3 regions of the Photobacterium sp. S4TG1 genome follow, and region 2 is predicted to be linked to each of the others. Evidence: predicted binding sites of a transcription regulator. Region 2 holds the regulator's gene; each other region holds the start of a gene.
The links. The regulator CRP, encoded in region 2, controls carbon source genes, mostly activating them, when cyclic AMP is high. The targets are predictions, from matches to a motif close to TGTGANNNNNNTCACA.

Region 1 (7,961 bases), on a different contig from region 2:
GGCTTGCTCCATTTATTGCAGAGCCAAGTTCAACTATTTTTAAACAGCATCCCGAGTGGTTTGTTCGTCATCATAATGGTGAATTATTAAAAGCAGAAACAGTAACCTATGGCGGTTGGCGGTGTACGCCTTGGTATATTCTTGATACTTCTCACCCACAAGTTCAAGCGCATTTAACTCACGTAGTAAAAACAATGCGTGAAGAATGGGGCGTCGAACTGTTTAAGCTTGATGCTAATTATTGGGGTACGTTGAAAGGGCAGCGTTATCAACGGGATTGTACAGGGGTTACTGCTTATCGTTTGGGAATGGAAGCGATTGCAAAAGGGGCGGGAACGGCTTGGTTATTAGGGTGTAATGCACCAATGTGGCCATCACTTGGTTTAGTGGATGCGATGCGCGTTTCTGATGATGTTGAGCGTAATGATCATCGTTTTAGTCAAATCGCGCAAGAGACATTTTATCGTAGCTGGCAGCATTTGAGTTTGTGGCATATTGATCCTGATTGCGCGACGCTTGTTGATCTTGTGAATCAAAAAACAGATCACCACAGTTATCTATTTCATCGTGACGTATTATTAGCGGCTGGTGGCTTATTATTATCAGGTGATCCATTAGCGCAATGGAATAGTTTTGCTCAGCAGAGTTTTTTACGATTAGTTCATCGTCAACAATTAACGCAACATGCCTCAGTATTCAAAGATTTAAGGTTAACAACCGCAGAATTAGCCTTACCATTGACTGGTGGCTCAGTGCTGCAGCTGTATTTTGCGTTTAATTATATTGATGATGTCGAACAAGAGGTTCTATTAGAGGCAGAATATGCGACAGATTGGTTTGATTTCTGGAGTGGGGCGTGTGTCGCTAAAAACACGTCTACTTATACAATAGAAATGGGATCAGGATTAGGAAGTCATGTATTTTATACCGTTAAGGCTTAATTTTCTTTTGGTTTTAGTTGATAACAACTAACGGTAAGTGAAAATCCCAGCAATAGATGATTATTGCTGGGATTTTTTTATGCTGCTAACCCAATTAGTTTTAATAAACTTTCAGCAGTTTCAATGGCTTGATGACGATTAATAATATTTAATTTTTGATACAAATTACGAATATGAGTTTTAATCGTTGTGGCGGCGACATCAAGTTCATTTGATATTTGTTCATTGCTATAACCGGCATAGATGAGCCCTAAAACTTGCCATTCTCGTTGTGTGAGCGGGCTCGAACGAATAAGTTCTGGAATATTTGGCAAAGCCAATAGTTTATCAACAAAATTTTCATCAAAATGTACGACGCGAGCCCGTTCTTTACTGGTCATTTCTCGTAATAAATATTGGCATCGGTGGAGCGTTAATTCATCTAATTTTTTATGTTCAACAAGTGTTTGGAGTAATGTATTGACATCATCACCTACGCATAAAAAGTCACTGATCATGCCGGAGTGATTACTGACAATAAGCACTTCATTTAAAGTAGTTAATGCCTGTTGTGTTTGTTGTGCTTGTTTATATAGTACTGTTTGAATGATGGCATTACGATGATGATCTGTGTATAAATCATGTTCAATACAATATTGTTGCATAGTATTAAGTAACTGTTGTGCTAGGTCTATTTCATTTAATAGAAGATAAGCTCTGACAATATTACGGGCATGTAATTGTTGAAAATGATTACAATATGATTGCGGCGGAGTAATACCTCTTAACCATTCACTAATGGCATCAGTATCGTTTTTAATTTGCCAATAAAGAAGGCAGCTAAAATCATGATTCGCGAGCCAATCAATATGATATGAGGTATTTTTAACTAAATCATTACATATATCAAGGTAGCGGGTTGCTTTGTCTAATTCACCTCTAGAAATTGCAATTCTGGCGAGCATAGAATATGCGTGTAATGATTTTGATTTATCAAAGGGTGTTAAAATTTCAATACATTTATGAGTACACTGTTCTGCTTCATCTAAACGATGCCAGCACCATAAAATTTGTGCTTTTAAACGTAGAGTAAATTCATGTAATGGAACTTGCTGTAAATGCTGTTCTTGTATGAGCTTCGTCGCACTTTCCAGTAATTCAAAAGCATGATGAATTGCGCCTTGAGCGATGAGAATTTCAGATTGCTGAAGTAAAGCCCATAATGCTTGATGATAAAAATGGTATTGACGTGCCATTTTTTCAGTTTGTTGCATCATGGATAATGCTTGGGTTAAATTACCTAAACAGTGGTGAACTTCACCAATAACTGATGTTGCAACAATACGGCTACGATAAGTTGTTGCAGGAAGTTGTCCTAAAGATAATTCTGCTAATTTAAGTGCTTGCTGGGGCTTACTTTGATTAATCGCAACTTGTGCTCGTAATGCATTAAACTCGCCTTGAATTGCATCATCAATCGTTAATTTGCGAGCAATGAGTTCAGCTTCACTTTTTGACAATAGTTCTCCAACATCATTATAACGATGCTGGCTTTGTGCTAACCATGCTTTTAGTAAACATAAACGTGGCGAACTAAATAAAACGTCTTGATTGAGTTTGTTAATAGCATCTTCAAGTAAATTTAGTTCACCCTGATGGAACATACTCCAACCATGAGTGGATAATAAATCCATTAGTAATGGTTGATTTTCACTTTTCAGCGCATGAATGAGTGCTTGTTGATAATTATGTTGTTTTATCCAGGCTTCAGCGGCATTTTCGTGCAATTTATACCGTTGTTGAGGGATCGTGGCATATCGTTGATGGCGCAAAAATTCAGCAAACAAATGATGAAAACGGTACCAATTATTATCGCCTTCAAGTGGTGTTAAAAATAAGCCAAAACGGTTAAGTGATTCTAACATTGCTAAAGCATCAGATCGTCCGGTCAATTCGGTGATTAGCTCAGCATTAAACATATCTAATATTGAGCAATGTAATAAGAAATCTTTGATATCTTCACTCAGTTGATCAAAGACTTCTTCAGCTAAATAATCCCATAAATGGCTACGATTAAAATTAACTAATGAATGTGCTGAATCTGCTAATAAATTCGGTTTTTGTTTCGCATGTAAGGCGATTAATTGTAATGCTGACGGCCAACCTTCAACTTGTTGACGTAAGCTACTGAGTAATTGGCTTTCAACGTGATCCGTCACTCGCTGGTGGAAGAAGCGTTGGGTCTCTTCTTCATCAAAAGCAAGGCCATCATGATCAACTTCTAGTAATAAATCACGAATACGTAAATTTGCAGTGCCTAGTGGTGGAACCGTGCGGCTAGTGACAACAAGTGTAATATTATCAGGCATGTGTTTTAAGAAAAAACGCATTCCTTCATGAATACTGTCATCATTAATTACATGATAATCATCTAAGACGATGTAACATATTTCTTGGTAATCGGCTAATTCAGCAAAAAGCGCATTGATTAAGGTTGTAATACAGGCAAATTGACGGCGTTCAGCCATGGCTTGGGTTTTTAAGCAGCTATTATTAGTGGCTTTATTTATTGCTTGCAGAAAATAATTAACGAAACGAAAGCTTTCATTATCGTTTTCATCAATATTAAACCAACCAGTATGTGGAATATCTTTTAACCATTGTGCAGCCATTGTGGTTTTTCCATAACCTGCAGGTGATCGAAACAGGACTAATCTATAATTATTAGCTTGGTTAAGATTTTCAAGGAGGCGAGGGCGTAAGATTGCGTTATGCAATCTTGCTGGGCGAGTAAGTTTAGAAGGTATCCACATAATTAAGCTCTTTAAAGATCCATCATTTAAGGCTAGACATAGGAACATATACGATAAACGTATTACTATTGATGCATACTTTAACCCCCAGTTCGATACAAACAAGATATCTCATCATTCTAGGTGTTCTCATCCCCATAAATTTGAGATTACTCACATAATAGTTCGATTAACTGCCTGATTTTTATTCACAGACTACCAAAGTTATTCCTACGCCCTTTATTCTCCTCCCCATAATCCTTTTAGTAGGATGATGTTTGATTACTTGAATCAGTGCAGCATAGGCACCAATCAATTAAATCTTACAGTGAGACAGAACAATGACAAAGCGTGGTCAAGCACAACAATTTGATAAAGCCTCATTTAAGGCTTCAGTTAAAAAATATTTAGTTACTTCCTATGCTCAAAATATTGAAACTGCTAGTGATAAACATTGGTATTTAGCGGTAGGTAAAGCACTGGCTGAAATAAGCACTGGTAATTTACTTGAAACAGAAAAACGGGTTGCTAATGCTAAAACACGCAGTGTTAACTACTTTTCATTAGAATTTTTAATTGGTCGTTTAACTGGCAATAATTTAATTAGTCTTGGTTTATATGAAAATATTAATGATGCCGTTGCAGAACTTGGTCTGCAATTAACTGATTTATTGGAACAAGAGCGAGATCCTGCATTAGGTAATGGTGGCTTAGGTCGTTTAGCCGCTTGTTTTATGGATTCATTAGCAGCACAAGAATTTCCTTCTGTTGGTTACGGATTACATTACCAATATGGCTTATTCCAACAGTCGTTTATTGATGGCCATCAACTTGAATTACCTGATTCATGGCGTGAAGCTGAAGGCTATCCGTGGGAAGTTCAACGACCTGAATTAAATCAATTAGTTGGCCTATATGGTGATGTTAGTACTTATACTGATGAAAAAGGACAGCAGCATCGTCGTTGGAATCCTGCGGTCACATTACAAGGTATTGCGTGGGATTTACCTATTATTGGTTATCAAAACCAGTCGGTATTTCCGTTACGTTTATGGGAATGTCGAGCACCTGTACCTTTTAATTTAGCTAAGTTTAATGATGGGGATTATGTTGGCGCACAGCAGACACAAATTGCGGCTGGTAATGTAACTAAGATACTGTATCCAAATGATAATCATGATCAAGGTAAAGTGTTACGTTTAACACAACAATATTTCCATTGTGCTTGTTCTATTGCAGATATTATTCGTCGCCATCTAAAAAATGGTCATGAAATTAATACATTATCAAAATTTGAAGCGATACAGCTTAACGATACCCATCCAACGATTGCTATTCCAGAGTTGATGCGAGTGTTATTAGATGAATATAAACTAAGTTGGAATGATGCATGGGAAATTGTTTCAAAAACCTTTGCATATACTAACCACACATTGTTGCCTGAAGCATTAGAAACATGGAGTGAAACTTTAATTGGTGAGTTATTACCTCGCCATTTAGAGATTATTTTTGAAATTAATCATCGTTTAATGGCGCAAGTTGAAGCTAAATGGCCGGGAAATAATGAGATAAAACGCAAACTTTCTATTATTGCGGAAGGTAAGTCACGGATGGTTCGTATGGCGAATCTTTGTGTGGCAAGTACTTATGCTGTTAATGGTGTGGCAGCGCTGCACTCAGAATTAGTTAAACGAGACTTATTCCCAGAGTTTGATGAATTATTTCCAGGTCGCTTACAAAATGTGACCAATGGAATTACGCCTCGTCGTTGGCTTAAATATTGTAATCCACAATTATCAGCTTTAATTAGTGAAAAAATTGGTACTGAGTGGCCTGCACATTTGGAACAATTAGAAGCAATTTCTCAGTTTGCCAATGATACTAAATTTCAGCAGCGTTTTGCTGAGATAAAAAAACAAAATAAACAACGTTTTGCTGATTGGGTTGCTGAAAATCTGGATATTGAATTAGATACGAATGCTATTTTTGATGTGCAGATTAAACGGCTACATGAATATAAACGTCAGCATTTAAATTTATTACATATATTATCGCTATACCATCGTTTATTAAATGATCCAACATTTGATATGCATCCTCGAGTATTTATTTTTGCAGCTAAAGCAGCACCGGGTTATGCCTTAGCGAAAGATATTATTTATGCCATTAATAAAGTAGCCGATAAAGTAAATAATGATCCTCGCTTAGAGGGTAAGCTGAAAGTGGTTTTTGTGCCTGATTATCGCGTTAGCTTAGCTGAAATTATTATTCCTGCGGCAGATGTATCAGAACAAATATCAACTGCTGGTAAAGAAGCCTCTGGTACGGGTAATATGAAGTTAGCACTTAATGGTGCATTAACGATTGGTACGATGGATGGTGCTAACGTTGAAATCCGTGAAGAAGTCGGCGATGACAATATCTTTATCTTTGGTTTATTAGTTGATGATGTTGAAAAACTAAAAGCTGAGGGTTACAACTCCCATGCTTATTATGAGCAAGATAGTTTATTAAAAGCATCCATTAATTTATTAGATAATAATGAATTTGATGTTACGGATTGTGCTGCGTTTTCTAATATTCGTCATAACCTATTAGAGGGCGGCGATCCCTATTTAGTTCTGGCTGATTTTGCTGACTATGTGAACGCACATAATCGTATTGATGCGGAATACCGTAATCAAACTCAGTGGGTTAAAAAGACTATTTTAAATACTGCATTAGTAGGTAAGTTTAGTTCTGATAGAAGTATTCGTGATTATGTAAACAATATTTGGAAACTAACTGCACTGCCTAAGTAATATTAATTCTGCATTGATGCCAGACATGGCATCAATGCTAATTATTTTTTTTATTATTTTATAATATTTATTTTTTAACGGATTAAATTTTTAATAATTTGATCGTGATAAATAGCATCGTAGTGGAAATAATTGCCGCTTATGGAGAAAACAATGAAAGATAGCCAAGTATTAAAACAAGTGGCAAAAGCTGCGGGAATTGCTGATAGTTATATTAGTGCTTGGGGAGAAGAAACCCCAGTTGCAGACGAAACGTTACGTCATTTATTAGCAGCGTTAGGATATGACGTACGTAATGATGAAATGCTATTAGAGTCAAGTACTAAACATAATCGTGTTGAAGTCTTAGCTGATGTAAAAGTTGTTCGTAGTGGTGAGCCTGTCCACATTGAGCTGCAATTAGGTGCGAGCGCAAGAGTGAGCGATTTTAGTTGGCGTTTAATCGCAGAAAGTGGTGAAGTTTTTGAAGGTTGGTTACAGTCGCAATTAGTGAGTGATATGCGATCAGAAGGAGGGCCATTAGTATTTTCTTTGCCTGAATTAGCCTGTGGATATCACCAATTTGAATTAACACGTAAGCGTCGTAAATCACCGTATTTAATGACTCTCATTGTTGCACCGACAGCTTGCTATAAACAACAACCGTTATTAGATGATAAAAAAATATGGGGAACTAGCGTTCAACTATATTCTATTCGCACTAGTCATAACTGGGGTATTGGCGATTTTGGTGACCTAAAACAATTGGTTATTGATGTAGCTAATGCTGGCGGGGATTTTGTTGGTTTAAATCCAATACATTCTCTTTTTCCTGCTAATCCAGAGGGTGCAAGTCCATATAGTCCATCATCTCGTCGTTGGTTAAATCTGCTTTATATTGATGTTAGCTCAGTGGCTGAATTTGCTCAAAATGATAAAGCTCAGCAGTTAGTGGGCAGTGCGGAATTTCAACAACGATTAAGTGCAGTTCGTGATACTTGTTGGGTTAATTACAGCGAAGTGTCATCATTAAAAATGGCTGTATTGCCGCTGTTATATCAGACATTTGTTACTCGTCATTTGGATAAAAAAACGGAAAGAGCAAAGCAATTTTTACAGTTTGTTTCTGACGGTGGTGAGAGCTTATTACATCAAGCGACGTTTGATGCGTTGCATGCTCATTTAAAGCAAGAGAATGATGATGTATGGGGCTGGCCTGTTTTCCCTGAGCAATATCGTCACTTTGGCAACCAAGCAGTACAAGATTTTATTGCTCAAGAATATGAGCAAGTTGAATTATATATGTATCTGCAATGGTTAGCTGATATACAGCTTGCAGAAGTACACGAATTAGCAAATGAAAAAGGAATGACTCTTGGTTTGTACCGAGATTTAGCCGTTGGTGTGTGTGATTCTGGTGCTGAGACGTGGGCGGATCATGGTGCGCTATGTCAAGATGTAAGTATTGG
Region 2 (7,961 bases):
GTCGACAGTAAAGAATAAGAGCTTAGTTGTAGTATGTTGTTACTTATTGATAACTACGATTCATTTACTTACAACCTCTATCAATACTTTTGTGAATTAGGCGCTGAAGTGGTTGTGGTGCGTAATGATGAAATTGATATTGCGGCAATTGAGGCTTTAGCACCCACGCATTTAGTCATTTCTCCTGGCCCCTGTACGCCTAATGAAGCGGGTATATCTTTGCAAGCCATTGAATATTTCGCAGGTAAATTACCGATTCTCGGTGTGTGTCTTGGACACCAATCACTTGCGCAAGTATTTGGCGGCGATGTAGTACGGGCTCGCCAGGTTATGCATGGTAAAACATCACCTATTTATCATACTGATTGTGGTGTGTTTAAGGGGCTGAATAATCCTCTAACGGTGACGCGTTACCATTCCTTGGTCGTTAAAGTGGCAACATTACCTGATTGTTTTGAGATCACCGCTTGGACAGAATTAGACGGTGAATTTGATGAAATTATGGGTATTCGACATAAAACGCTGGCACTTGAAGGGGTGCAGTTTCATCCAGAAAGCATTTTGACCGAACAAGGCCATCAACTGCTGGCTAATTTTCTGCAACGCTAATTCCTCTGTTACTGCTTTTCTAACGTACTTATTACGGCGTGAGTAAGTACGCTTTTCTGTTGTTATTACTGCTTATCTTCGTTATTTGAGTCGTTTCGTTTTTGTTGAAATGCAATTTTATGCATTTGATAAGAATTATTTCCTTAGAGGAAAGAGTGTTGGTCAATGATAGTGGTTAATAATCTTCCGTAAATAATGCATAACTATTGCTAGTGTATTCATTTATTAACACTTTTGCTGAAATAAAAAGCATTAACTTGCTTGGCAAAAAGTTAATAAAATGTAAATACTATTAATAATACGGCATACAGCACAGAAGGATAGTGTGATGGCAACAGAAGAGAAGCTGCAACGTTCATTGTTTAATGAGGTCATGGTACCTTGCTATGCGCCGATGGATATTATTCCCGTTCGTGGACAAGGCTCGCGCTTATGGGATCAACAGCAACGGGAATATATTGATTTCGCGGGGGGGATTGCGGTCAGTTGTTTAGGCCATTGCCATCCGGTGCTGGTGGAAGCATTAACAGAGCAAGCACAAAAATTGTGGCATTTAAGTAATGTGATGACCAATGAGCCCGCGTTGCGCTTAGCTGACACACTGACCCAACTCACTTTTGCTGATAAAGTCTTTTTCGCTAACTCTGGCGCGGAAGCAAATGAAGCCGCATTAAAGTTAGCCCGTCGTTATGCGGTCGATAATTTTAGTGCCGATAAAGATCAAATTATTGCCTTTCATCACGGTTTTCATGGACGTACCTTTTTTACAGTGACTGTCGGTGGTCAAAGTACTTATTCCGATGGTTTTGGTCCTAAACCCCAAGCAGTTACCCATATTCCTTATAATGATTTAGCGGCAATTACTGAATTAATGTCAGATAAAACCTGTGCTGTGATGATGGAGCCTTTACAAGGTGAGGGTGGGGTCATTAGCCCAACGATTGAGTTCGTGCAAGGAGTACGTGAGCTGTGTGATAAACACCATGCGCTGTTGATCTTTGATGAAGTGCAAACGGGTAATGGCCGTACAGGAGACTTGTTTGCTTACCAAGGTCTTGGTGTTACCCCAGATATTTTGACCACTGCAAAATCATTAGGTGGCGGCTTCCCTGTTGCTGCCATGCTAACAACGACGGCACTTGCTGCTCATCTTAAAGTGGGTACCCATGGCTCAACTTATGGTGGTAATCCTCTTGCGTGTGCCGTTGCTGAGGCGGTGATTGATACCATTAGTCAGCCAGCAGTCCTCGCTGGAGTAAAACAGCGTGAGCAGTGGTTTCGTGAGGGATTACAACAAATTAACCACCGCTATCCTATTTTTAGTGATATTCGAGGAAAAGGGTTATTACTTGGGGCTGTCTTATGCCCACAGTGGCAAGGACGAGCACGAGATATCTTAGTTGCTGCAGGTAAAGAAGGGGTTATGGTGTTGGTGGCAGGAGCGGATGTAGTACGCTTTACGCCTTCACTTGTCATTGATAAAACCGATATCGATGAAGGAATGCAACGCTTAGAGGCGGCAATTGCTTCGCTATATAACGCAGATTCTTAATTGTGATTAAATTATAATTGCGGGGGCTTAGTTAACATCAATAGCCCCATTCTGATGCTAATTTTGAGCGAGGCAATGGCAGGAGTCATTGTCTACATTAGGAGGGAATGCCATGCTCATTATTCGTCCTATTACTGCCGCTGATTATCCTGCACTGATGCAATGTGCAGAAGCCTCTGGTCATGGTTTTACATCATTACCTATCAATGAAGATTTGCTTCGTCACCGTATTCAACATTCTCAAACCAGTTTTAATGCCACCGTTACTTCACCAAATCAAGAAAGTTATTTGTTGGTTGCAGTTGATAGCGACACCGATCAAGTTGTTGGTACAACAGCAATTGAAGCAACGGTTGGGCTTGATGTGCCTTTCTATAATTACCATTTAAGTACAGTGACCCATGCTTCGCGTCAATTAGGCGTCCATAACACCGTTAAGGTGTTAACTTTGGGAAGCCAATATACAGGTGAGACTGAGCTGTGTAGCTTATTTTTATTACCAGAATGGCGTCAAGGTATTAACGGCCGCTTGTTATCGAAATCACGTTTTTTGTTGATGGCTGATCATCGGCAGCGATTTGCCGAGGTGGCCTTTGCTGAAATGCGCGGCGTCTCGGATGAGCTGGGTAACTCTCCTTTTTGGCAATGGCTTAAAGAGCATTTCTTTTCGATTGATTTTACTTATGCTGATTATCTAACGGGTATTGGCCGCAAAGGTTTTATTGCCGATTTAATGCCTAAATTGCCCATTTACGTCAACTTGCTAAGTAAAGAAGCGCAAGCTGTGATTGGACAGGTGCATGAAAACACTCGCCCTGCATTACAGCTATTAGAGCAAGAAGGATTTTGTTGTCGTGGTTATGTCGATATTTTTGATGCCGGCCCTAGTGTTGAATGTGACGTTCGTAATATTGAAACTGTGCGCCATTCGCAGCGGTATCAAGTGGATATTGGCGAACATAGTAGCCATCAACATTACCTTATTTCAAATGGGCAATTAGCGGGCTTTCGAGCCGTAGCTGCCGCTATTGCCATTAATGCACAAGGACAAGCACTGATGACGGTTGAGGTTGCTGCTGCACTAAATGTTGGAATGGGTGATGAGGTAAGATTAATAGCTCAACCATAAAAGGAGAGACGAATGAGTATATGGATAAATAATCATTGGTTAACGGGTGACGGTGAGCAATTTCAATCCTGTAATCCTTACAACGGCGATGTAGTTTGGCAGGGTAATGCGGCGAGTGAAGAGCAGGTTGAGAATGCGGTTGCTGTGGCAAATACAGCGTTTTTAAGTTGGCGTAACACGGCCTTTAGTGAGCGCTTAGCCGTTATTGAACGCTTTGCTCAATTACTGCATAAGCATCAATCTCAATTGGCACAGATTATTGCGTCAGAAACAGGTAAGCCACTGTGGGAAAGTACTACTGAAGTTGCAGCTATGATTGCTAAGGTCGAGTTATCAACCCAAGCTTATCATGAACGAACGGGCACTCGTCAGCGTCAACAGGCCGATACAACGATGATTGTGCGCCATCGCCCGTTGGGCGTAATGGCAGTCTTTGGGCCATATAACTTTCCCGCACATTTACCGAATGGCCATATTATTCCAGCGCTATTAGCGGGTAATACCGTGGTATTTAAGCCCTCAGAGCTGACGCCTAATACCGCTCAGCGAATGTGTGAGTTGTGGCAGCAAGCCGGTATTACTGATGGTGTTCTAAATTTAGTGCAAGGTGGGCGTGCAACAGGAGCCGCATTATCGATGGCAACAGGAGTCGCAGGCGTATTATTTACAGGAAGTGCATACACCGGACATTTACTGCACCAACAATTTGCAGGGCAGCCGCAAACCATGTTGGCCTTGGAGATGGGAGGCAATAATCCATTGGTAGTAGGTCAAGAGTATGGCGACATTGAGGCGGCAGTATATGCCATTATTCAATCCGCTTTTTTAAGTGCAGGGCAGCGTTGTACGTGTGCTCGGCGGTTATATATCGCTACTGGAAAAGCTGGCGATGCAATATTAGCGCGGTTAGTTGTTGTTGCTTCACAATTGCAGGTCGGTGATCCATTAGCAATACCGGCACCGTTTATGGGACCATTAATTTCTTCCGTTGCAGCGGATCAAATTATGGCACATCAGCAGCAATTATTTGCCGCTGGTGGAATTGCTTTATTAACGGCAACCCGTGGGCACGGTGCAATTGTAACACCGGCGATTATCGATGTTAGTGCGATCAGTGAGCTTGCAGATGAAGAATATTTTGGGCCGTTATTGCAGGTCTGTCGTTATACTGATTTTACTCAAGCGGTGGTAAGTGCTAATCAAACGCGCTATGGCTTAGCTGCAGGATTAATTTCAACCGATGAGCAGCAATGGCAGTATTTTATTGATCATATTCGTGCAGGGATTGTAAATCGAAATCGACCATTAACGGGGGCGAGTGGCGATGCGCCTTTTGGTGGCCCAGGTGCTTCAGGTAACTTGCGTCCAAGTGCTTATTATGCAGCGGATTATTGTGCCTATCCAATGGCATCAGTTGAAGGGGAACAATTACAATTACCGTCCCAATTAGCGCCAGGAGTGAGCTTGAACTAAGGTTTAGTAAGTAATAATGCTTTCAATAAGCAGGCTGATTATGGAATCTATAACACAACTTTTTGATGGTTTATGGCACGATTATAGTCAACGATTATGCCCCTCCGCGGTACAGATACAGCAGTTGTTAACTGAGGACACGACGTTACTCAATGATCATATTGCATTGCGCAGTTTTGGAATACCTAAGTGTGGATTAGCAGTGCTTGCTGCGCCATTTATTGCTTTAGGATACCAACCGCAGGCAAAATATCATTTTAGTGCTAAAAAACTGTATGCCGAATCATTTATCCATGCCAATCCTTTATTACCAAAGGTCTTTATTAGCGAATTACAACTAGCTGGGTGCTCCGCTGAATTGCAGCGTGCAATACGGGCATTGCTTGATCAGGTGGGTGATGATTATTTTCATCAGTCTGATTTTGTTTATAGAGGGCGTCCGTGGCAACTTGATTTTGCAACCTACCAGTTCTTAGCCGCAGAAAGTGAATATGCGGCATGGGTTGCGGCCCATGGTTTTGGTGCGAATCATTTTACGGTCAATATTAATCAGTTAGAGCAGTTTGCTAACCTTGAAGAGGTCAATCATTTATTGCGTCATAATCAATTTGTCATTAATCAAGCAGGTGGTGAGATAAAAGGCAATGCCGAGGTTATGTTAGAGCAATCAGCAACTATGGCTGACAAGGTTGGAGTCAGCTTTCGTGATGGCATTCATAATATCCCAGGTGGTTTTTATGAATTTGCTAAACGCTATCCTCAAGCGAATGGCGAATTATATGAAGGGTTTGTTGTTGATTCTGCAAATAAAATATTTGAAAGTACGGATCGCTAGTATATTTCGATGTGCCGTTGTATTTGCCGTAAAGACCGTCGATAGGCAAATTAACATAATACAGTGCTTAGCATATAAGCACTGTCATAAGGCTAGTTATCTAATGGTGAAGCCCAAACACCTGATTCATCTGCAGGGCAGCGACGTAACCCTGTTTGTTGTTCGAGATAACAGCGGCTATCACTAAACCCTGTCATTTCAATCGTCGTGGGTTGAGTGGTTAATACGCCAGGTACCGTGGTGAAACTATTCGCAGAAAAGCGTTCAATATCCATATTGGCCATCATTGATTTAATATCCGTTTGTGAGCAAAATGTAACACAAATGGGTGTTATTACAAATTAAATTTTAACAGTAATACTGACGCTGCCAATGATTGTTTTATGGAGGTAATTTTGGAAATGCAGAGAAAAAAAAAACCGCAGGTATAAGCTGCGGTTTCATCGGTGATCACGGTATCGCTATAATAATTAGCGTGTGCCGTAAACCACAATAGTTTTACCATGAGCAGAAATAAGATTTTGCTCTTCTAGCATTTTAAGAATACGGCCGACTGTTTCACGAGAACAACCTACGATCTGACCAATTTCTTGACGAGTGATCTTAATTTGCATGCCATCAGGGTGTGTCATTGCATCCGGTTGTTTTGCAAGATTCAATAATGTCTGTGCAATACGACCTGTAACATCAAGGAATGCAAGATCACCAACTTTTTGACTTGTCACTTGTAGACGACATGCCATTTGAGCAGATAAACGCATTAGAATATCTGGGTTAACTTGAATTAATTGACGGAATTTTTTAAATGAAATTTCTGCAACTTCACAAGGGCTTTTTGCGCGAACCCAAGCTGTACGTTCTTGGTCTTCTTCGAACAAGCCGAGTTCACCAATAAAGTCGCCCTGGTTTAGGTAAGAAAGAATCATTTCCTTACCTTCTTCATCCTTGATTAATACAGCAACAGAACCCTTCACGATGTAGTACAAAGTTTCTGCTTTTTCACCTGCGTGAATTAACGTGCTCTTTGATGGATATTTGTGAATGTGACAATGGGAAAGAAACCACTCTAAAGTTGGATCTGTTTGCGGTTTACCTGGAACCATATTACTAACTTCCTCTGCATATGTTGCCCAACAATATGTTCTGTAAAGATAACTCGACAAAACTGTGTGTTGGCAGGGTTTATTCACTCAGCTGATGGGCTGCGAGCTAACTTAAACTGGTTTAGAGTGTATCCTTTTTTTGGGGCTTTTTCTTGATATTGATCTCGATGACCCGCTCATTTATGAGAGATAAGTGTGCACATGATCACATCGTTGTGACTTAGTTACCAAAAGCGCTGTTTCAAAGTGGTTTTACTCTCTAATTCTAGCAATAGAAATATGCAACACAATTAGCATTAGGCGAAATAAATAACGTTTACATCGATGGAATTATCAACAAAAATAAGCTCAACTTTTAAATAATATAGCTAAAGGATATAAAAATGCAGTCACGTGTGAAATGGGTAGAAAACATGACTTTTGTTGGCCAATCAGCTTCAGGTCACAGTGTTGTTTTAGATGGTAACGGTGGTGAAAAAGCCCCAAGCCCAATGGAGTTGGTACTGATGGCTACGGGAGGTTGTAGTTCTGTGGATGTCGTTAGTGGTTTACAGGATTTACAGCAGCAGATCACGGCTTGTGAAGTAAATCTTTCTGCTGAGCGTCGTGAGCAAGCACCACGAATTTTCACTCATGCAAACTTACACTTTATTGTTACTGGTCATGATTTAAGTAGTGAGTTAGTGAGCAAAGTGGTGGCTGACTCGCTTGAAAAATACTGTTCAGTTTGTTTAATGCTGGGGCAGGGTGTTGAAATGAGTCACAGCTATGAAATTGTTGTGGCATAGTTCGCCCACGATGACGGTTGCTGATATTAGTAACCGTTTATTAATATCGCTGGTTGTAGTGTTTACTCATGCTATTTTCCCATTTTCAATAAGTTGTTCAAGCAACGGTCGCATAATCAGCTCCATCGCAAAACTCATTTTTCCCCCAGGAACGACAAGAGTGTTGTGACGTGACATAAAGGAACCTTGAATCATCGCTAGGAGATGTGGAAAGTCAACATTCTTTAAGCCTCGAAAACGGATCACAACAAAGCTTTCATCTAAACTTGGAATACCTTTGGCACTAACGGGATTGGATGTATCAACGGTTGGAACACGCTGAAAATTAATATGGGTGCGAGAAAATTGGGGAGTGATGTAATTAAGATAGTCATCCATTGAGCGCACAATTGATTCCATCACAGCTTCTCTTGAATGACCGCGATCTCGAGTATCTCGAATAATCTTTTGAATCCACTCTAGGTTAACAATA
Region 3 (7,961 bases), on a different contig from region 2:
TCAAGCGAGCCAACACGCAGATATGATTCTATCTTCAGGGGGGGTCTCTGTTGGTGATGCTGACTACATTAAAACTATTCTAGATAAACTAGGGGAAATTAATTTCTGGCGAATAAATATGCGTCCAGGTCGTCCACTTGCCTTTGGTCATATTAATGATATTCCATTCTTTGGGTTACCTGGAAATCCCGTTGCAGTAATGGTGACATTCTTACAATTTGTTGAGCCCGCTATTCGCAAGCAGCAAGGCTATCAAGATTGGCAACCGCAAACATATACAGCTATAGCCGCTGAGCCTTTACGTTCTCGTATTGGGCGCACTGAATATTTACGTGGTTATTATAACTGGGATGCCAATGGTCGACTTGCCGTTAAAACTATTGGCTCTCAAGGATCTGGTATTTTACGCTCAATGAGTGAAGCTAATTGCCTGATAGAAATTCCGCCACAACAAGAACATGCCCATATTGGCGATAAAGTCACTGTGATTCCACTTGATATACGCTTATAGCACATTCAACCTTATGAAGCCCTCGCCTGTTTGCAGGGGCTTTTTTATTCTCACCATTATTAGTATGTATTTTATCAATATATGTATTTACATTAATATCATCTGGCTAGACCATTAAAGTGATATTTATGTTGTAGAATAGCAGCAGTCTTATTTTTAGGTATTATAAGTAAACATGTTTTTAGATTCATATTATTCAGATAACAGCGGTGAATTATCTTTTACTCGTGCACAAGCAAGTCATTTTGCAAAACGCGTAGCCGGTGACTTTAACCCTATTCACGATGAAGATAACAAGCGTTTTTGTGTACCTGGCGATCTGCTATTTTCGGTTCTATTAGCAAATGTTGGCCTTAGCCAAAAAATGCGCTTCGAATTTGCAGGCATGATCAATGAATCAAGCTGCCTACTTATAGATATAAAATCCCCTACGAAGCTCTCAGTTATCGACTGTAAGGGCAAAGTATACATGGATGTCACACGCAGTGGCGAAACAACAAAAGATGAAGTGCTAATTTCACAAGTAACTAAAAACTATGTGCAATTTTCAGGAATGAACTTTCCTCACATCATGGTTCCACTAATGAAGTCCAAAGACATCATGATCAACCCAACTCGCCCATTGGTGATCTATGAATGTATGGAGCTAGATTTCACTCGTTTAGACCTAACTGCACCCACTGTTGAGCTAACCGATTCTATTATTGAAGTAGAAGGCAAACGAGGCAATGTTACCCTTCATTTCTGTTTTAAAGAAAATGGTGAAATTGTAGGTACAGGCAGTAAACGTATGGTAATGAGTGGCTTAAAACCTTATTGCCAAGATGGTATTGATGATTTAGTTTCACGTTTTAATGAACGCAAAGACAAATTTAACGCCATTAATAGTTAATCAGCCGCATTCACTATTACACAAGAATGTATTACTAAGAAAAAGCCCAATCGACAACCGATTGGGCTTTTTTGATACCATGATCTTTTGTTATATTTCATCGTTCTCTGTGGCTAATTCGGAGGCAAGCGGTAGATACAGTCGCGACCGTAATCCTGGATTATTATCACTGAAAACTAACTCGCCATTATGCCGAATAACTACCGCTTCAACTAACGATAACCCTAGCCCAAAACCTTGATGAGTTCGACTACGATCTGCACGGAACATAGGCTCACGAATACGTTGTTTGTCTTCATCAGAAACCCCCATACCGTTATCAATAACAACCACACCAAAATGATCAACAATCACGTCAATCACACCTTGCTCCGGTGTATATTTAATTGCGTTTTCAACCAAGTTGTATACTGCTCTAAATAATAAACTTGGTTCACCTTGTAAACGGTATGGTTGATCTTCTCTAAAGGTCAATTGCTGTTGTTTTTCATCTGAAATAGGTAATAAAAATTCAACCACATCTTGACAAACTTGAGATAAATCAACCCACTCTTTATCTATATGCTGCTTGCCACTGTTTAAATTCGCAATTTCAAGCATGCCATTGAACATACTTAACAATACTTCCAAGTCATCATGGCATGCTTCTAATTCTTTGGTATGTGGCGCCGTATTTTGTGTCAGTAATCGTTCTAAGCGTAGCTTCATTCGAGCTATTGGGGTACGTAAATCATGTGCCATACCAACGGATAGAGCTTTTAGCGATGTTTCTTTTTTCTCTACTTGCTCAATCATAAAATTAAGATGCATTGCTAACACATCAAATTCATCATCATTAGCACTAACCGGTAACTTAACCCCTTTTTCACCCAATATAACGCGATTCATTGCCTGATTAACTCGAGCTAATTTCTTTAATATAACCACAGCAAATAGCGAAGCACCAGCCAGCATAAGAATCACAGGAACCGCGATTCCAGAAAGTAACATTGGAATAACCGTTTGCCGGTACGATTGCATAAATTGAGGATTAATCTTTATGACTAACTCCATTCCCAAAGGCAATGGCACTACTTGAGATAATTGGGATGTTTTACTTCCATGCCCAAAGATAAAAGAAGCTGTCGGGTAAATTAATAGCTCTTTATCAAGCTGTTTCGTTGGCTGTACAATATAACTAAATGTTGCATTGCTTTTTTTACGTTGCGCTATTGTTCGGTATAATGCGCCACTGTCGCCCTTATTAACAATCATCGAAAACAAATTCGCTTCATTAACCAAATCACGTTTTAATTGTTGGTGATAAAACGTTTCTGAACTAACCACTACCTGATTGATAAATAGAATAAAAATAAAAGCGACACAGGTAATAAAATACATCAACACTTTAAAAATAGTTGATCTCGACAGGTTTTCAGACCCGGCGTAAGACATAACCAGCACCTCGAACAGTATGAATGAGACTCGGCTCTCCTTCTTGTTCTAATTTTTTCCGTAAATTAGCAATATGCACATCAATAACATTGGTTTTTGGATCAAAATGGTAGCTCCAAACTGATTCAAATAAACTCATACGAGATACAACACTTTCAACGTGCTCCATCAAATATTGCAGCAACAAGAACTCTTTTTGCTGTAAGTTAATCAGTCTAGAACCACGCCATACACGGTGTGATTTAATATCTAATCGTAAATCATCATAGCTATATTCAGACGACACCGTTGCAGCAACGAATTGATTACGTTTAACAAGAATATTGGCACGAGCAACAAGCTCAGCTAAAGCAAAAGGCTTCGTCAGATAATCATCACTTCCCGAGGTTAAACCGACAACACGATCTTCAACGCTATCCATTGCACTTAATATAAGCACTGGCGTATGATTTTCGGTTGCTCTTAATGCACCAAGCACTTTTATACCATCTAATTGAGGTAACATACGGTCTAAAATAATCAGCTGGTATTCACAACTGGTTGCCATCATTAAACCTTGATGACCATCCTCAGCTTCATCCACTACAAATCCGTGCTCTCGTAATCCTCTCGCAACAAATTCTCGAGTAGTAAGATCATCTTCAATTATTAATATTTTCATTTCATGCCTAAACCTAGAGCTAATCACTTATTCATGCTTTATTCGTAGCACGTCAGTATTATACACAGTCCACTTCTATTTTTTAGATATAAAAAAACGGCCTACCAAAGGTAGACCGTTTTACGCGACCATAGGGGGAAGTTATGAAATCGCGAAGACTGTATTTTGCTTAACTAATGATGACTTAAAGTGCTTTCATTTGGTTAGCAATAATTTCAGCTTGTGGACCTAAGATAACTTGAAGGTTATTTGAACCTACGTTAACAACACCCTTAGCGCCTAACTGTTTAAGTTTTGCATCATTGATGATTGAACGGTCAACAATACCTAGACGAAGGCGAGTGATACAAGCAGAGATATCGGTTAAGTTATCTTTACCACCTAGCGCTGCTAGGTATTGTTCTGCTAAATCAGCTTTGCTATCTGAATCTGGGTTTGAATTTTCTTCTGGTGCATCTTCACGACCTGGTGTTTTAAGATTGAACATCTTAATTGCACCAACAAAGATCACGAAGTAAAGCGCACCAACCACTAGACCCATTGGAATAATTTCCCATGAATTATGTGCTGCTGGAGCGTTAAAGTTCAGAATGTAATCAATCAAGCCAGATGAGAAGCTAAACGCCATGTGGATATTAAGCATTGATGCAACAACAATACTAAGACCCATCAATATAGCGTGAACAACATACAAGCCAGGTGCTAGGAACATGAACATGAATTCAATTGGTTCAGTGATACCTGTTAAGAAGGCAGTTAATGCCACACTCAATAACATACCACCAACCACTTTCTTGTTCTCTTTCTTAGCTGTTACATAGAAAGCTAATGCAGCACTTGGAAGACCAAACATTACTACTGGGAAGAAACCACTTAGAATACGTCCCGCAGATGGGTCACCCGCAAAGAAGCGTGAGATTTCACCTGTAACTACTTGGCCAGTAGCAGGATCTGTGTAGTTACCAAACACAAACCAAACCATACTGTTAAGAATGTGGTGCAAACCAAGTGGAATCAATAGACGGTTAGCAACACCATATACAAATTCACCAGGTACGCCACTTGTCAGGATCCATTGACCTAAATGGTTAATACCACCTTGAATTGGAGGCCATACTACACTGAATGCAAAAGCAAGAATCAATGCAACTAAACCAGTAATGATAGGAACAAAACGTTTACCACCAAAGAAGCCTAGGAACTCTGGCAATTTGATTGCGTGGAAACGGTTATATAGTAGACCAGCACACACACCAATAATGATACCACCGGCAACACCTGGATCGACATCAGCATTAAGTGTTTTAATCGCAGCCATCATAATGAAATAACCCACCGCTGCGGCTATTGCAGCAGCTGCCGAGTTATCTTTTGAAAAACCACCAGCAACACCCATTGCAAATAGAAGTGCTAAGTTGGTGAAAACCGCCTGACCACCTGCTGCAATAAAAGGTATATTTAATAGATCGGGTTGTCCAATACGCAATAAAATACCAGCAATAGGTAATACTGCAATTGGAAACATTATCGCGTTTCCGAGCTTTTGGAAATGTCCAAGAATACTCATTCCCTTCTCCATATCATTACATCAAAATTAATAAACAACATATGTCGTTTAAGCATGTGCTAACCATACAGTAGTTAGCTAAACTTAGTTTAAGATAAACATTAAGTTTTCTTAATGTTGGCGCATTTTCACGTGACAACCTTCACAAATTAAGAAAGTTCACTAAAACACACTCACTAAACTTACAAATTTAACATCTAACCAACCACTATAATTGTAAATTTTATGAGTGTGTTTTATTGTATTATTGTTGAACAGACCAGAAATATGAACCTTCCCTGACAAATACGTATAGAAGTTGTTATTCAACAATTTTCTTAATGACATTTTGTACAATTTATGCGAAAAAGGCAGCCGTTTTAAATCATGAAAAAACTGTCAATTTTATGACAGTCGGCAGTTTTTTTTATGGCTTACTTAATTATTATTAAATGACAAGATTGAATTCTCTCCATGATGACTTTTATATCTAAAAAATTACCTAATTTTTGTGCCTTAGGTTTATTTGCTATATTACTTTTTACCGCAATTCATATTTTTCCAATACCAGCATTCACAACACCGGTAAGTAATTCAGCTGGCATTACATTTGCACTACTTACTGACAGCGCAGGCAGTCCATTCTTCCTTATCACTGCAGCACTACTATGTCTGTCGCCTGTCTTTATGCGCTTACCAAAGAAAACAATCACTAAAGTATGGATTCAATTTGGTATTTTATTAGTCTTAAGTTTCGTAACTAAAACAGTACTAAAACACGAGACAGCCATTCCTCGTCCTTATAGTTATGAATTACAACGCCTACATTTAGTCGACTCCCCTGAAGCTTTCTATGCATTAGATACAGCAGCTAAAGATAACGTTGTAAAAGAAGCCTCTGCTTACATCAGTTCTTGGCGTTTACGCAGTTGGGAGGGAGAAACGAACTATTCTTTCCCATCGGGCCATACTATTTTTGCTGCTATCTGTGTTTTATTCTGGGGCGGATTCTTTATTCGCCGTGGTAAATATCTTTTAGCGGGAGGATTAATTATTTGGGCAACAGGAGTTGGTATTAGCCGTTTATGGCTAGGAATGCACTTCCCCTCAGATGTAATGGGCTCAATACTTGCCGCAGCAGTACTTTATTTCTTAGTTCCTGAGTGGGACGAAAACACTAAGAAAAACAATAAATAGAATAAAACAAATGCATTAAAAAAGGCTCATCGCATTATGCTATGAGCCTTTTTTTAAATGTTTTTTAAAGAATAGAAAACGTTACATCAGACATCATTAATACTTGGTTTATGCTCGTATTCAACAACAAGTTGATTACCAACATACGTTACTTTCTTAATTTCACCATCAAAGATAAAAGTATTCTTAACGATAGAATTTGCTAATGATCCTTTTTGTACTGCTTCACGTAAAGAAGGAAGTATTAACACTGGATCAATATTTAAAATGCCACAGAAGTCATTAACAAACTGATGTTGAATAACAGCATCCCCTCGAAGAATGTCTGAAAATTCAAGTTGCGTTAACTCTAGCTTTTTAGCCATTTCAATTTGAGTTATACGCATTTTGGCTTTGTAGCTCATCCATGTATCGTGCAAAACTCTACGATCTTTTTCAGTATATTGCATTTTCTTTCCTAAAAGCGCTTTAATACATTGAATAAACCCAACGTTATTCATCACACTGCGCAAGGTGAATTTAAACGAATTGATTTTTTTCATCCATAAATTAGCTGTAAGAATATGTGTCAGCTATTCATACAAGCAATGTAATATAGGTATATTTAATACTTTTTTACAAGTTATTCATTGTTGAATTGCGTATTAAACCTATAATGCACAAAAATCTTTAAGGATCATGAAACTGAAATGTTACGTTCTTGGTTGTCTTTTATTGTATATAGCGTGCTAATCATTACTGTATTAACCAATACAGTGTATGCGCACACGACAACAATAATTCCAACGCCAATGACGCATTGTAGTGAGATCGAAATGGCTAGCTGTTGTGATAGTACAAAGGTTGTAACCCACTCACTTATCGCTAATTGCAGCGATGACTGTAATGATAGTGATTGTTCATCGCAGTATCAGCCAGCATTACTCTCTAATTTTAGTTTCCAATCTCTCCGTAGCACAGAAACACTCGTTAGTGGATTGTGCCATTCTCCTCGTTATTATCATGAGCCCTTGCTAAAACCGCCAATGGCGTAAGTATTTTATCCACGTACACCACGTTACTTACTTCATTAATTGCAGCTATATCGTAATGGCATGCATCGCGTTATTTAGGAATTGTATTATGATCATCACACGTACTCTTTTAGCTTGTGCTCTTTTGGTTTCAGCAACAACAACTGCGGCAACGACACCAATAATCAAAGGCACGAATTACTTATCTCCCTACTGTGGCTGCTGTAAAGAGTGGGTCACTCATATGAAAGATAATGGCTTTGAGTTAGAAAACGTTTATCAAGAAAACCTCACGCCAACCAAAATAAAGCTGGGGGTTATGCCTGAATACGCATCTTGTCATACAGCTCAAATTGAAGGATATACCTTTGAAGGTCACATTCCTGCAGCTGATATCAAGCGCTTTTTAGCGAGCAAACCAACACGAATGAAAGGTCTAGCGGTAGGTGGAATGCCGGTAGGATCACCTGGCATGGAATATGGCGATCAAAAAGACAGTTATAATGTGGTCGCTTTTGATGATAAAGGTCGAACAATGGTATGGGCTAAACACAATTAATCATATGCATCTATTACCTTCCAATTAAACAGCAATAGTAAAATAAAAAAGCCCGTTGACCTTGTTTACACCTAAAAGAGTTAACACATCAACGGGCTTATTTATTGATTTCTTTTACTGAAATAAGGCTCGATTAGGATCATCATTT

Region 1: the regulator CRP is predicted to act here: its motif matches at 3,876-3,891, upstream of malT (HTH-type transcriptional regulator MalT).
Region 3: the regulator CRP is predicted to act here: its motif matches at 5,197-5,212, upstream of nagE (N-acetylglucosamine-specific PTS transporter subunit IIBC).

Annotation. Positions count from the first base shown of each region.
Region 1 covers NZ_JAYXUH010000005.1:58,169-66,129, forward strand. Annotated here, with positions in the region: gene VXS03_RS08450 (glycoside hydrolase family 36 protein) at 1-941, shown strand, start outside; gene malT (HTH-type transcriptional regulator MalT) at 1,019-3,733, opposite strand; gene VXS03_RS08460 (glycogen/starch/alpha-glucan phosphorylase) at 4,054-6,513, shown strand; gene malQ (4-alpha-glucanotransferase) at 6,667-7,961, shown strand, end outside.
Region 2 covers NZ_JAYXUH010000008.1:139,282-147,242, forward strand. Annotated here, with positions in the region: gene VXS03_RS11650 (aminodeoxychorismate/anthranilate synthase component II) at 34-609, shown strand; gene VXS03_RS11655 (aspartate aminotransferase family protein) at 938-2,161, shown strand; gene astA (arginine N-succinyltransferase) at 2,274-3,290, shown strand; gene astD (succinylglutamate-semialdehyde dehydrogenase) at 3,303-4,763, shown strand; gene VXS03_RS11670 (DUF1338 domain-containing protein) at 4,804-5,598, shown strand; gene VXS03_RS11675 (hypothetical protein) at 5,691-5,885, opposite strand; gene crp (cAMP-activated global transcriptional regulator CRP) at 6,069-6,701, opposite strand; gene VXS03_RS11685 (OsmC family protein) at 7,085-7,489, shown strand; gene VXS03_RS11690 (phosphoribulokinase) at 7,556-7,961, opposite strand, start outside.
Region 3 covers NZ_JAYXUH010000006.1:84,010-91,970, reverse strand. Annotated here, with positions in the region: gene VXS03_RS09830 (bifunctional molybdopterin-guanine dinucleotide biosynthesis adaptor protein MobB/molybdopterin molybdotransferase MoeA) at 1-511, shown strand, start outside; gene VXS03_RS09825 (DUF3581 domain-containing protein) at 687-1,403, shown strand; gene VXS03_RS09820 (sensor histidine kinase) at 1,494-2,837, opposite strand; gene VXS03_RS09815 (response regulator transcription factor) at 2,818-3,498, opposite strand; gene nagE (N-acetylglucosamine-specific PTS transporter subunit IIBC) at 3,683-5,065, opposite strand; gene VXS03_RS09805 (phosphatase PAP2 family protein) at 5,519-6,241, shown strand; gene VXS03_RS09800 (XRE family transcriptional regulator) at 6,328-6,690, opposite strand; gene VXS03_RS09795 (hypothetical protein) at 6,931-7,275, shown strand; gene VXS03_RS09790 (DUF411 domain-containing protein) at 7,364-7,813, shown strand; gene VXS03_RS09785 (hypothetical protein) at 7,928-7,961, opposite strand, start outside.